Regions from separate parts of the Kitasatospora sp. NPDC056327 genome, predicted to be linked through region 1. Evidence: riboswitches for the same ligand, from Rfam matches in the RefSeq annotation. Region 1 holds a riboswitch; each other region holds the start of a gene.
The links. A riboswitch is a leader RNA that binds a small molecule or an ion and turns the genes downstream of it on or off. The one in region 1 is predicted to bind cobalamin.

Region 2: another riboswitch for cobalamin. It lies ahead of ACFCX4_RS20510 (HoxN/HupN/NixA family nickel/cobalt transporter); the one in region 1 lies ahead of ACFCX4_RS18330 (FecCD family ABC transporter permease).
Region 3: another riboswitch for cobalamin. It lies ahead of ACFCX4_RS04665 (CoA-acylating methylmalonate-semialdehyde dehydrogenase); the one in region 1 lies ahead of ACFCX4_RS18330 (FecCD family ABC transporter permease).

Annotation. Positions count from the first base shown of each region.
Region 1 covers NZ_JBHJRC010000112.1:11,742-15,898, forward strand. Annotated here, with positions in the region: gene ACFCX4_RS18315 (CGNR zinc finger domain-containing protein) at 137-724, shown strand; gene sodX (nickel-type superoxide dismutase maturation protease) at 753-1,208, opposite strand; gene sodN (superoxide dismutase, Ni) at 1,390-1,785, shown strand; cobalamin riboswitch at 1,865-2,003, shown strand; gene ACFCX4_RS18330 (FecCD family ABC transporter permease) at 2,103-3,191, shown strand; gene ACFCX4_RS18335 (ABC transporter ATP-binding protein) at 3,215-3,985, shown strand; gene ACFCX4_RS18340 (ABC transporter substrate-binding protein) at 4,028-4,157, shown strand, end outside.
Region 2 covers NZ_JBHJRC010000138.1:798-4,954, reverse strand. Annotated here, with positions in the region: gene ACFCX4_RS20515 (M24 family metallopeptidase) at 1-1,100, opposite strand, end outside; gene ACFCX4_RS20510 (HoxN/HupN/NixA family nickel/cobalt transporter) at 1,180-2,301, opposite strand; cobalamin riboswitch at 2,333-2,526, opposite strand; gene ACFCX4_RS20505 (ArsR/SmtB family transcription factor) at 2,610-2,984, shown strand; gene ACFCX4_RS20500 (Fpg/Nei family DNA glycosylase) at 3,048-3,878, opposite strand; gene ACFCX4_RS20495 (AAA family ATPase) at 3,986-4,157, opposite strand, start outside.
Region 3 covers NZ_JBHJRC010000017.1:32,851-37,007, reverse strand. Annotated here, with positions in the region: gene ACFCX4_RS04670 (acyl-CoA dehydrogenase family protein) at 1-889, opposite strand, end outside; gene ACFCX4_RS04665 (CoA-acylating methylmalonate-semialdehyde dehydrogenase) at 886-2,385, opposite strand; cobalamin riboswitch at 2,592-2,782, opposite strand; gene ACFCX4_RS04660 (CbtA family protein) at 2,991-3,860, opposite strand; gene ACFCX4_RS04655 (CbtB-domain containing protein) at 3,878-4,102, opposite strand.

The sequences.
Region 1 (4,157 bases):
GCCGACGCGCTCCGAGCGCGCGCTCCCCGGCGCCCGGCAGGCCGAATCCTGCCGGGCGCCGCCGCTTTCCCGCTTCGGCTCTCCGGGTAATAGGCTAGAGCCAGTCAGCCCGTTACCGATCTCTGGAAGGACCACCGTGGAGCTCGCCTCGTACGCCGATCTGGCCGTCCGGCTGGTGAACACCGAGGAACCCGAGCGCGGCACCGACGCACTGACGTCGGTGGACGCGGTGCGCGCCCTGTTCTCGGACTCCTCCCGGGCCCGCGACCTCGCCGACGAGTCGGACCTGCCCCGGCTGCGGGCCGTCCGCACCCGGCTGCGCGGGGTCTTCGAGGCCGCCGCCGACGGCGAGGAGGTGCGCAGCGTCGACCTGCTGAACAGCCTGCTGATGGAGTTTCCGGTGAGCCCCCTGGTCTCCGGGCACGACTACCTGGACGAGGCCGGCCGGCCCCGCTGGCACCTGCACCTCGCCGACAACTCCCCCACCGCCACGGCCCACTTCAGCGCCGTCGCCTGCATGGGCCTCGCCGTCCACCTGACCGAACTCGGCGCCGACCGGCTCGGCATCTGCCAGGCCGCCCCCTGCCGCAACTCCTACCTGGACACCTCGACCAACCGCTCCCGCCGGTACTGCTCGGACCGCTGCGCGACCCGCGCCAACGTCGCCGCCTACCGCGCCCGCAAGCGCCAGGAGGCCGCGGCGGCCGCCGCCGGGCAGGGCTAGGGCGTCTCTTGTGGATCACTGCCGGGCCCTAGGGCGTCAGCTCCTCCGGGCGGACCCAGACGCCCAGGCGTCGGGCGAGCCCGGGGATCCGGGCCAGCGGGGCGGCGAGCAGCAGCCGTTCCAGCCGCCGGCCCGGCGCGAGCCAGACCGGGCGGGGGCGCAGCCGCAGCAGCACCCGGCCGAGCACGAGTTCGTCCGGGACCGCGCCGTAGCTGCGGCTGTCGCTGTCGACCGGCCGGTTGTCGGAGAGCAGCCACCAGCCCTTCGGCCTGCGGCCGTCGGCACGCTTGACCACCAGCAGGTTCTGCTGGAACGGGTGACGGAACACCACCACCGCGCCGGGCCGGATCCGCGCGCCGTAGCGGACCAGCAGCCGGTCCCCGTCGCGCAGCGTCGGCACCATCGAGTCCCCCGCCACGTCGATCAGCCCGAACGGCGCGCCGCCCGCCGGGGGGTCCTCCACCGGTTCCGCGCTCCGTGCCACGACTCCTCCTCCGGGCGCCCGCTGTCGCACACCAGTCTGCCGCACGGTCCGTCACCCGCCGGTGTCCGGATTCACCCGGTTCCGGCTCGGCCTTTTGCCCTAGGCCCACCGCCCGGCCGAGAAACCGCCGGGCCCGAAGGGTAATCTCGGGCGCGGGAAGACGATCTAAGGAAGGACTCCCATGTTCTCTCGTCTGTTTGCACCGCGCGCCACCGCCCACGCCCACTGCGACCTGCCCTGCGGCGTGTACGACCCGGCCCAGGCCCGCATCGAGGCCGAGTCCGTGAAGGCCACCCAGGAGAAGTACCAGGCCAACGAGGACCCGCACTTCCGGGCCCGCGCCGTCATCATCAAGGAGCAGCGCGCCGAGGCCGTCAAGCACCACATCTCGGTGCTGTGGAGCGACTACTTCAAGGCCCCGCACTTCGAGAAGTACCCGCAGCTGCACCAGCTGGTCAACGACACCCTGAAGGCCGCCTCGGCCGCCAAGGCGTCCACCGACCCGGCCACCGGCCAGGCGCTGCTGGACCTCGTCGCCGAGGTCGACAAGATCTTCTGGGAGACCAAGCAGGGCTGATCCCCGCTCGCTCCCCTGCGAACGCCCCCGTCCGCGCCGGACGGGGGCGTTCGTGTGTCCCCGGCCACAAACGCTGCGGTAAGGGTTGCCTGACCCGAGTGCTTGTTATGCTGCCAGGGCGTTCCCAGGGGGAAGCCGGTGCGATTCCGGCGCTGACCCGCAACGGTAAACGGTGCCCCGCGCCCGTGAGCCCGATCGCCCGGGGACGCCGACCTCCCGACAACTCGCCGTGGACTGCGAGGGGATCGCGCCCCGGCACGACCGCGCCCGGGCACGCCGCCCCGCGCCCCGCCCGGCCCGAGGCAAGGCGCGCCACAGTGAGCAGCACCGCGACCGCACCGGCCACCGCCGCGGCCCCGCCGGGCCCGCGCCGAACACCCGCCGCGGCGCTGGCCGCCGCCCTCGCCGCCGCCCTGCTGCTCTCGCTGGTCTGCGCCGTCGCGGTGGGCTCCTCCGGACTGGCCCCGGGCCGGGTGCTGCGGCTGCTGGCCGCCGGTCTGACGGGCGGCCGGCTGGAGGCCGACGAGGCCGCCGCCTACGCGATCGTCTGGGAGATCCGGCTGCCCCGCGCCGTCCTGGCCGCCGTGGTCGGCGCCGGACTGGCCGCCACCGGGGTCGCCGTCCAGGCGATGGTCCGCAACGCGCTCGCCGACCCGTTCGTGCTCGGCATCTCCTCCGGCGCCTCGGTCGGCGCCAACGCCGTGCTGATGCTCGGCGCCTTCGCATCGTTCGGCGTCTGGGCGCTCTCCGCCTCCGCGTTCGCCGCCGCCCTGCTCGCCATGGTGCTGGTCTACCTGACCGCCCGGACCGCGCACGGCCTCACCCCGCTGCGGCTGGTGCTCACCGGCACCGCGATGTCCTACGGCTTCTCCGCCGTCACCGCGCTGATGGTCTTCGCCGCCGCCCGCGGCGAGGCCGCCCGCTCCGCGATGATGTGGCTGCTCGGCAGCCTCGGCGGCGCCACCTGGGGCTCGGTGCCGATCGCCGCCGCCACCGTGCTGGCCGGCCTGGTGCACCTGGCCTGCTCGGCCGGCCGGCTGGACGCGCTGGCGATGGGCGACGAGACGGCCGCCTCGCTCGGCGTGGACCCGGACCGGCTGCGCCGCGAACTGTTCGTGGTGACCGCGGCCGTCACCGGCACCGTGGTCGCGGTCAGCGGGGCGATCGGCTTCGTCGGACTGATGGTCCCGCACCTGGTGCGGATGCTGGTCGGCGCCGGCCACCGCCGGGTGCTGCTGGTCGCTCCGCTCGCCGGGGCCCTGCTGCTGGTCTGGGTGGACATCGTCTCCCGCACCCTGCTGGCGCCCGCCGAACTCCCGGTCGGCGTGGTCACCGCGGCCCTCGGGGTGCCCTGCTTCCTGCTGCTGATGCGCCGTCGCGGCTACGCCTTCGGAGGCGGCCGGTGAGCGCCACGAGCCCCGTGCCCGGCCTGGACCTCGCCGTCGACGGCGTCTGCGTCGACCTCGCCGGTGTCCGGCTGGTCCACGACGTCACCCTGAGCGCCCCCGCCGGTCGGGTGGTCGGCCTGATCGGCCCCAACGGCAGCGGCAAGTCCACCCTGCTGCGCTGCGTCTACCGGGCCCTGCGGCCCGCCGCCGGCGCCGTCCTGCTGGACGGCGAGGACCTGCACGCGCTCGCCCCGCGCGAGGCCGCCCGGCGGGTGGCCGCGCTGCCGCAGGAGCACTCCGCCGAGTTCGACTTCACGGTGGCCGAGGTGGTCGCCATGGGCCGGCTGCCGCACCGGCGCGGCGCCCTGGCCGGGCCGTCCGCCGGGGACACCGACCGCTGCACCGGGGCGCTGCGCCGGGTCGGCGCCGCGCACCTGGCGGCCCGTGGCTTCCTGAGCCTGTCCGGCGGCGAGAAGCAGCGGGTGCTGATCGCCCGCGCGCTGGTCCAGGAGCCCCGGGTGCTGGTCCTCGACGAGCCCACCAACCACCTGGACATCGCCCACCGGCTGGAGGTCCTGGCGCTGGTCCGGGAGGCCGGTCCGACCGTGCTGACCGCACTGCACGACCTGGACCTCGCCGCCGGCCACTGCGACCTGCTGTACGTGGTCGCGGACGGCCGGATCGTCGCTTCCGGACCGCCCGCCGAGGTGCTCGAACCCGGTCTGCTGGCCGAGGTGTTCAAGGTCCGGGCGACACCCGTGGCGCACCCGGTCACCGGCGCCCTGCGGCTGCTGCTCGACCGCCTCCCGTAACCGCACCGACGCCCTCCCCACCGCCCCCTCGCGAGGATCCCCATGCGCACCAAGGCCGTTGCCGCCGCCGCCCTGCTCGCCGTCGCCCTCACCGGCTGCGGCGCCGAGATAGCCCCGCGGGGCGACGGCGCCACCGCCGCCTCCGCCCACTACCCGGTGACCGTGACCAACT
Region 2 (4,157 bases), on a different contig from region 1:
GCGAGGAGCTCCTTGGTGGTGATGGTGAGCAGCTCGGGCCCGCCCTCCTCCGGGGGGCGCACCACGAGCGTGTCCTCGATCCGGACCCCGCCCCGCCCCGGGAGGTGCACCCCCGGGCCGACGGTGACCGGCACGCGACTGTCCAGTTTACCCATGTCCGTGGGGCCGAGACGCGGTGCCTCCCGGATCTCCAGCCCGATGCCGTGGCCGACCGGGTGCGGGGAGCCGTCCGCGTGCCCCGCCGCCCGCAGGATCTCCCGGGCCGCCCGGTCGGGCACGCACTGCTCGACCCCCGGTCCGAGCGCCTCCCGGCCGGCCCGCTGGGCGCGGAACACCAGCCGGTGCAGCTCGACCTGCCAGGGCGCCGGGGCGGCCCCGATCACGAAGGTCCGGGCGGTCGACACCCCGTACCCGCGGTACTGCGCGCCGAGCACCACCGTCAGGAAGTCGCCCTCCTCGACCCGGCGGTCGGTGGGCTGGTGGGCCTGCCGGCCCGAGTGGCTGCCCGTGCCGACCGAGACCGGGAAGGCCGCCCGGTCCGCGCCGTGGTCGATCATCCGGCGCTCCAGCTCCATCGCCAGGTGCCGCTCGGTGCGGCCGACCAGGATCGACTCCAGCAGTTCGCCGAGCGCCTGGTCGGCGATCTCCGCGGCGATCCGCAGGTCGGCGATCTCGTGCTCGTCCTTGACCAGCCGCAGCCGCTCCACCGCCCGCCCCACGTCCGTCAGCCGCACCCCCTCGGCGAGCCCGGCGACCGTCCGGTGCCGGGTGACCGTCAGGTCGTGCTCCTCCACCGCCAGCCCGGTCACCCCCAGCCCGGTCACGGCCGCCGCCGCGGCGACCGCGGTGTCCGCCCCGGCCGCCACCGGGAGCCGGGTGACCTCGGGGGTGATCAGGTGCTCGCCGGTGTCGTCCGGCGGGAGGTCGTCCGGCAGCGCGAGCAGCGCGCGCTCCCGGGTGAGCAGCAGGGCCGCCCCGCACGGCGGGCAGCCGGTGAGGTACCGCACGTTCGCCGCCCGGGTGATCAGCGCCGCGTCGGCCCCGGACGCACTGCAGTGCTCCCGCAACCGCTCCCGCCGGCCCGCGTACGCATCAGCCATGCGTCGAGCGTACGAACCCGGGCCCCGATCCGCCTGCCGAACGCCACCGGCCGGGCCCGCGGGGGCCCGGCCGGCACCGCTACCGCGCTCCCGGCGCGGCCCCGGAGCCCCACTTCCGCTCCACCCCGGCCAGCCGCCAGTAGGCGATGGCCGCCGCCCAGACGACCACGAACAGACCGACGATCGCGTACCCGACGTTGTCCAGCGAGATCTCCGCGATCCAGCCGCTCACCGGGTCGGTGAGGTCCAGCTTCTCGTGCAGCACTCCGACCAGCTCGATGGTCCCGATCACGAACGCCACCGCGATCGACAGACCGGTGATCGTCAGGTTGTAGTACACCTTCCGCACCGGGTTGGAGAACGCCCACTGGTAGGCGAAGTTCATGAAGGTGCCGTCGAGGGTGTCGAACAGGCTCATCCCGGCCGCGAACAGCAGCGGCAGGCAGACGATCGCGTACCACGGCAGGCCGGAGGCGGCGCCCGAGCCGGCCATCACCATCAGGGTGACCTCGGTCGCGGTGTCGAAGCCCAGGCCCAGCACCATGCCGACCGGGAACATCTGCCCGGGCCGGGTGATCGAGCGGGTCGCCCGGTTCAGCACCCGGGCCAGGAAGCCGCGCGAGTTCAGGTGCGCCTCCAGCTCGGCCTCGTCGAACGACCCCGCCCGCATCCTGCGGAACACCTTGAGGATGCCGAACAGCGCCGCCAGGTTGAGGGCGCCGATCAGGTAGAGGAAGGCGCCGGAGGCCGAGGTCCCGACCACGCCGAGCCACTGGTGGGTGGCGGACCCGTCGTCCATCAGGGTGTTCGCCAGCTGGGCGCCGCCCGCCACCAGGGCGGCCATCAGCACCACCATCGAGGAGTGGCCGAGGGCGAACCAGAAGCCCACCGAGACCGGGCGCCGGCCGTCCGCCATCAGCTTGCGGGTGGTGTTGTCGATGACCGCGATGTGGTCGGCGTCGAAGGCGTGCCGCATGCCGAGGGTGTAGGCGGTGATGCCCAGGCCCACCCCGAAGACCTGGGTGCCGACCTCGTACCTCTCGGGTGCGACCAGGAAGACCAGCGTGCCGAACGCCACCACGTGCATGGCGAGGATCACGCCCATCAGGCCGGCCGTGCGCAGGGTGTCCTCACGCCGCCAGCGGAACGCGGGAAGGGACGCGGGCGCCGTCGGGACGGCGGCGGTTTCGGGCAGGGTCATGCTCGGATCACGCTCCAGCACCTCGTGGAATGACGTCGTGAGATGCCGTGGCCGGTCTCCTGGCTGACGGGGCTCCCGTACCCGCCTTCCCAGGCGCGCGAAGCGCCCAGTGGCGTCGTGGGTACGGACGACTTCCCCCGATCACAGTGGCGAGGGCCGCTCCGGACTGGGACCCCTGAGGGTCCGTCACCGGTCTTCCCGAGCACCACGGCGGGGAACACCGTAGGGGTCGGCGGACAACCCGTGCAAGGCTGCGCACCTGCGCAGGTGTCCAGGATCACAGGGCCCCGCCTGCGAGAATGGGCCGCATGCATCTCGTACCGGCCGACCGCGCGGGCCACCGCACCATCGACGGCCACCGGGTCTGCGAGGCCATCGCGGCCATCGGCGACACCGCCGGGGTCCGCTCCTGGGCCGACCGCTTCGCGCTGCTCGCCGACCCCGGACGGCTCGCCCTGCTGCTCGCCCTGCACCGCACCGGCCCGCTCGCCGTCACCGACCTCGCGGTCGCCACCGGCATGCGCGACCCCGCCGTCTCGCAGGCCCTGCGCCTGCTCCGGACGGCAGGCGTGGTCGCGGGCGAGAAGGAGGGACGTGTCGTGCGCTACCGGCTCGTGGACGCCGGCCTGCGCCCCCTGCTGGACCAGTGCGCCGGTGACGCCGACGGGGCTTCGGCGGGCTGACGCCGGCCCGGCCGGACCGGAGCCGGCGTCACCTCACGACCGCTCACGCCCTCCCGCGCCGCCTCACGTCCAGGCGGCGGCGGGCTGGCAGAACGGGCACCAGAAGAGGTTGCGGGAGGCGTGCTCCTCGGCACGGACGTCGGTTCCGCAGACCAGACAGGGCTGCCCCGCGCGCCGGTAGACGTAGACCTCGCCGCCGTGGTCGTCGACCCGCGGCGGCCGGCCCATCACCTCGGGGGTGTGCTCGGGACGGACCGTGTCGATCCGGCCCGCGCCGACGCCCTCGCGCATCAGGGCGACCAGGTCCGCCCAGATCGCGTCCCACTCGGCACGGCGCAGGTCGCGGCCGGCCCGGTGCGGGTCGATGCCGTGCCGGAACAGCACCTCGGCGCGGTACACGTTGCCGACGCCCGCCAGCACCTTCTGGTCCATCAGCAACGCGGCGATCGTGGTGCGGCTGCCGGAGATCCGCCGCCAGGCGGCGTCCGGGTCGGCGTCCGCGCGCAGCGGGTCCGGACCGAGGCGGCGGGCCACCGCGGCCTTCTCCGCGCCGGTGATCAGCGCACAGGTGTTGGGACCGCGCAGGTCCGCGAAGTGCTCGTCGTTCGCCAGCCGCAGCCGGACCAGGCCGACCGGCTCGGGCACCGGGCCGTCACCCGGCTCGCCGAAGGTGAACCCGCCGTACAGCCCGAGGTGGACGTGCACCCAGGCGTCCTCGCCGAAGCCGAGGAACAGGTGCTTGCCGGTGGCCTCCGCCGCGGTCAGCTCCCGCCCGTCGATCAGCTTGGCGCCGTCCGCGAAGCGGCCCTGCGGACTGCTGGCACGGACCGGCCGGCCGCCGAAGGCACGGTGGTTCTCGGCGGCGAGGCGGTGGATGATGTGGCCTTCCGGCACGGGCGCGGCTCCCCCCGGTGGTTCGTTCAGGACGCGTCCATCATCGCAGCCGGCACCGACAGCCCGGCCCGCCCGGAGCACCGGCCGCGGACGGCCGGCGGCCGGGCTCAGCGGACCGGGACGCCCATCAGCCGGGCCAGGATCACCCGGTCCAGCTCGGCCGCCGTGGCGGCCACGTCGAGGTGGGAGTTGTCGATGATCGGCAGGCCCGAGTTGTACCAGCCGGCCATCCGGCCGTGGATCCGGGCCACCTCCTCGTCACCGAGCCGGCGGTTGCCG
Region 3 (4,157 bases), on a different contig from region 1:
CCCGGGCGGCCTCCAGTTCGGTGGCCATGTCGGCCAGCCGGAACTGGAGCGCCTGGGCGTGGAGCAGCCGGGTGCCGAACGCCTCCCGCTCGGCGAGGAAGGTCATGGTGCGTTCCAGCGCGCTCTGGGCCCCGCCCAGCGAGCAGGCGGCGATGCCGAGCCGGCCGCCGTTGAGTCCGCTCATGGCGATCCGGAAGCCCTCCCCCTCCGTGCCGAGGAGGCGGTCGGCGGGCAGCCGGACGCCGTCCAGGACCACCTGGCGGGTGGGCTGGGCGTTCCAGCCCATCTTCCGCTCGTTCGGGCCGAAGGACAGCCCGGGGTCCTCCCGGTCCAGCAGGAAGGCGGAGATGCCCCGCGGTCCCGGGCCGCCGGTGCGGGCCATGACCAGGTAGACCCGGGAGGTGCCCGCGCCGGAGATGAACTGCTTGACCCCGTCCAGGACGTAGTGGTCCCCGTCGCGCCGGGCCCGGGTGCTCAGCGCGGCGGCGTCCGAGCCGGCCCCCGGCTCTGTGAGGCAGTAGCTGCCCAGTTGCTCGGCCGCGCAGAGCCCCGGCAGCCAGCGGCGGCGCTGCCCGTCGGTGCCGTAGCGGTCGACCATCCAGGCGACCATGTTGTGGATCGACAGGTAGGCGGCGATCGAGGGGCAGCCGGTGGCGAGCGCCTCGAAGGCCACCACCCCGTCCAGCCGGGTGAGTTCTGATCCGCCGGCGTCCTCCCGGACGTAGACGCCGCCCAGGCCGAGGTCGGCGGCCTTGCGCAGCACGTCGACGGGGAAGTGCTTGGCCTGGTCCCACTCCACCGCGTGCGGGGCGAGGTGCTCGTCGGCGAAGGCCCGGACGGCCCGGGCGACGGCACGCTGTTCCTGGTCGAGATCGTGCACGGCGCTCAGCCCATCGTGGGGATGGTGAAGCTGGCACCCTCCTTGACCCCGGAGGGCCAGCGGGAGGTCACCGTGCGGGTGCGGGTGTAGAAGCGGACGGAGTCCGGGCCGTGCTGGTTGAGGTCACCGAACGCGGAGCGCTTCCAGCCGCCGAAGGTGTGGTAGGCGATCGGCACCGGGATCGGCACGTTGACACCGACCATGCCGGTGTCGACGCGGCGGGTGAAGTCACGGGCGGTGTCGCCGTCGCGGGTGTAGATGGCCACGCCGTTGCCGAACTCGTGCTCGCTGGGCAGGCGCAGCGCCTCCTCGTAGTCGGCGGCACGGACGACCGTGAGCACGGGGCCGAAGATCTCCTCGCGGTGGATCCGCATGTCCGGTGTGACCCGGTCGAAGAGCGAGGCCCCCAGGAAGTAGCCGTCCTCGTGCCCCTCCAGCCGGAAGTCCCGGCCGTCGACGACGAGTTCGGCCCCCTCCCGGACGCCGAGGTCGAGGTAGCCCCGGACGCGTTCCAGCGCGTCCCGGCCGACCAGCGGTCCGAAGTCGGCCTCCGGGTCGTCCGAGCGGCCGACCCGGAGCGCGCCGATCCGCTCGACCAGCTTGGCGACCAGGGCGTCGGCGGTCTCCTCCCCCACCGGTACGGCGACCGAGATCGCCATGCAGCGCTCGCCCGCGGAGCCGTAGCCGGCGCCGATCAGCGCGTCCGCGGCCTGGTCGAGGTCGGCGTCCGGCATGACGATCATGTGGTTCTTGGCGCCGCCGAAGCACTGCGCGCGCTTGCCGTGCGCGGCGGCCGTGGCGTAGACGTACTGGGCGATCGGGGTGGAGCCGACGAAGCCGACCGCCTGGACCCGCGGGTCCTCCAGCAGGGTGTCCACGGCCTCCTTGTCGCCGTTGACCACGTTCAGCACGCCCGGCGGCAGTCCCGCCTCCAGGAACAGCTCGGCGAGCCGCAGCGGCACCGAGGGGTCGCGCTCGGAGGGCTTGAGGACGAAGGCGTTGCCGCAGGCCAGCGCCGGTGCGGCCTTCCAGAGCGGGATCATCGCCGGGAAGTTGAACGGGGTGATGCCGGCGACGACGCCGAGCGGCTGGCGCATCGAGTACACGTCGATGCCGGTCCCGGCGTTGTCGGTGAACTCGCCCTTCAGCAGGTGCGGGATCCCGGCGGCGAACTCGACGACCTCCAGGCCGCGCTGGAGGTCGCCGTGGGCGTCGGCGACGGTCTTGCCGTGCTCGGCGGAGAGCAGCCGGGCGAGCCCGTCCCGCTCCTGCTCGACGAGTTGGAGGAAGCGCAGCAGCACCCGGGCGCGGCGCTGCGGGTTCCAGGCCGCCCAGCCGGGCTGGGCCTGTTCCGCGTCGGCGATCACGGCCTCGACCTCGGCGCGGGACGCCAGCGGCACCCGGGCCTGGACGCGGCCGGTATTGGGGTCGTACACGTCTCCGAAGCGGCCGGAGGTGCCGGCGGCGGGCTTGCCGGCGATGAAGTGGTGCAGTTCACGGACCATCACGAACCTGCTCTCGTCAGGGCGTCAGGAGGATCCGAGGGAGGGGCGCACGGCGTCCGCCCGCACGGCGCCCGGGCGGGCGCGGGCGTGGGGGCTGCCGGGCGCGGCGAGCCGTCAGGGTGACGGGCGGGCCGCGGCCGTCGCAGGATCACCAGGGTCGGGAAGAGCGCAGACCGGTGCCATGCGTGTTTGCTCCATCCTCGTGGACAACACGGAACACCCGCAGTCGGTATCCTGACTCCCGGATCGGCGCGCGTCGCCCGGCCTTCCCGGCCAGCGGCCAGTGGCTGGTACTGCGGCGACGAACTCCCCGGTCACAGTGGCGGGACCGTGCCGGATTCACACCGGCTTCCCTGCACTGCGGGCCTTGTCCACGACCATATAGTCGGACGTCCTAGTAAGTCCAGAGCGCCACCCGCCTCCCGCCTTCCATCGCCCGTCACCCGTCACCCGTCACCCGTCACCCGTCACCGGACGTCCCGCCCCGGTTCCGGTTCCGGCGGGCGGGGCGACGGGCAGGTGCCGTGAAAGCGGGAAAGCGCACGGTTCGACCCCGCCGGCGCGCCTTCGGCAGGGTCGAACCGTGCGCTTTCCGGAACTGTCCGTCAGACCGCCGGAGCGGGGGCGGCCGTGCGGTCCCCGACGGGCGCGGCGGGGGTGAGGGCCCGCTGTGCCAGGGCGCCGAAGACCAGGGCGAACCCGGTCCACAGCACGGCCTGGAGACCGATCGAGGCGAGCCGGAAGTCCCACATCAGCCCGGCCGGGAAGCCGTCCGGGATCGCGTCGTCGTTGGACGGCAGGACGAGCGCGAGCAGCGCCATCACCGCGGCGTAGCCGACACCGGCCGCGACGACGGCGTTCCAGGTGCCCAGACGCGGAGCCAGGCGCCTGCCGAGGATGACCGCGGCGACACCGATCAGCACGCTGAGCGCGATCATCAGGAAGAACAGCGACGTGCGCTTCCCGATGGTGTCCGGGTTGCCGACCGCGGGCGGCATCGCCGGGTACTTGAGGAACGGCACCAGGTAGACGGTGGCGAACGCGGCGCCCGCGACCAGCGCGGCGGTGGCCCGGGGGCCGAACCGGCCGATCCGGCCGAGGGCGAAGCAGAACGCCAGCGCCGCGATGCCGCCGACGGCGACGCCGTAGACCAGGACCCCGGTGGCGAGGCCCGCGGTGGACTGGAGGTCGCGGCTGACCAGTTCCTCCTCCTCGTCACCGGAGCCGGCGGCGTCGGCGGTGCCGGCGGCCCCGTGGGAGTCGGCGTGGTCGCCGGCGGGTTCCGCCGCCTCGCCGTGGTGGTGCCCGGCGCCGGCGGACTGGGACTGCTCCTGCGCGATGGCGTCCGAGACGGGGCCCTCGCCGACGGTGTAGGCGAAGACGAAGGCCACCAGTCCGGCGATCAGGCCCGCGATCAGGCCCCGCAGCAGCAGCTTTCCGACGGTGCCCGAGGAGACGGTTGCGGAGTTGTTCATCGGTGCCCGGTCTCCGCTCAGTGGCACGGGAAGCCGAGCAGGTGGCGGCCGTCGTGCACCCACTCGTGCACGGTGGCCCCGGAGATGAGGGAGGTGGCGCCCTGTTCGGCGCCGACGAAGTAGAGCAGGACCAGCATCAGGGTGCCGAGGAACAGCGCCCAGGGCAGGATGGCGCGGATCGGCAGCGCGGCCGGGGCGGAGCCGCCCGCGGGCAGGCTGGGTGAGAGGACGGACTGGGCCATGGCAGGACCTCCTGGGGGAAACACGCGTCCCGTTCGGTGGAGCTCTGACGACGGC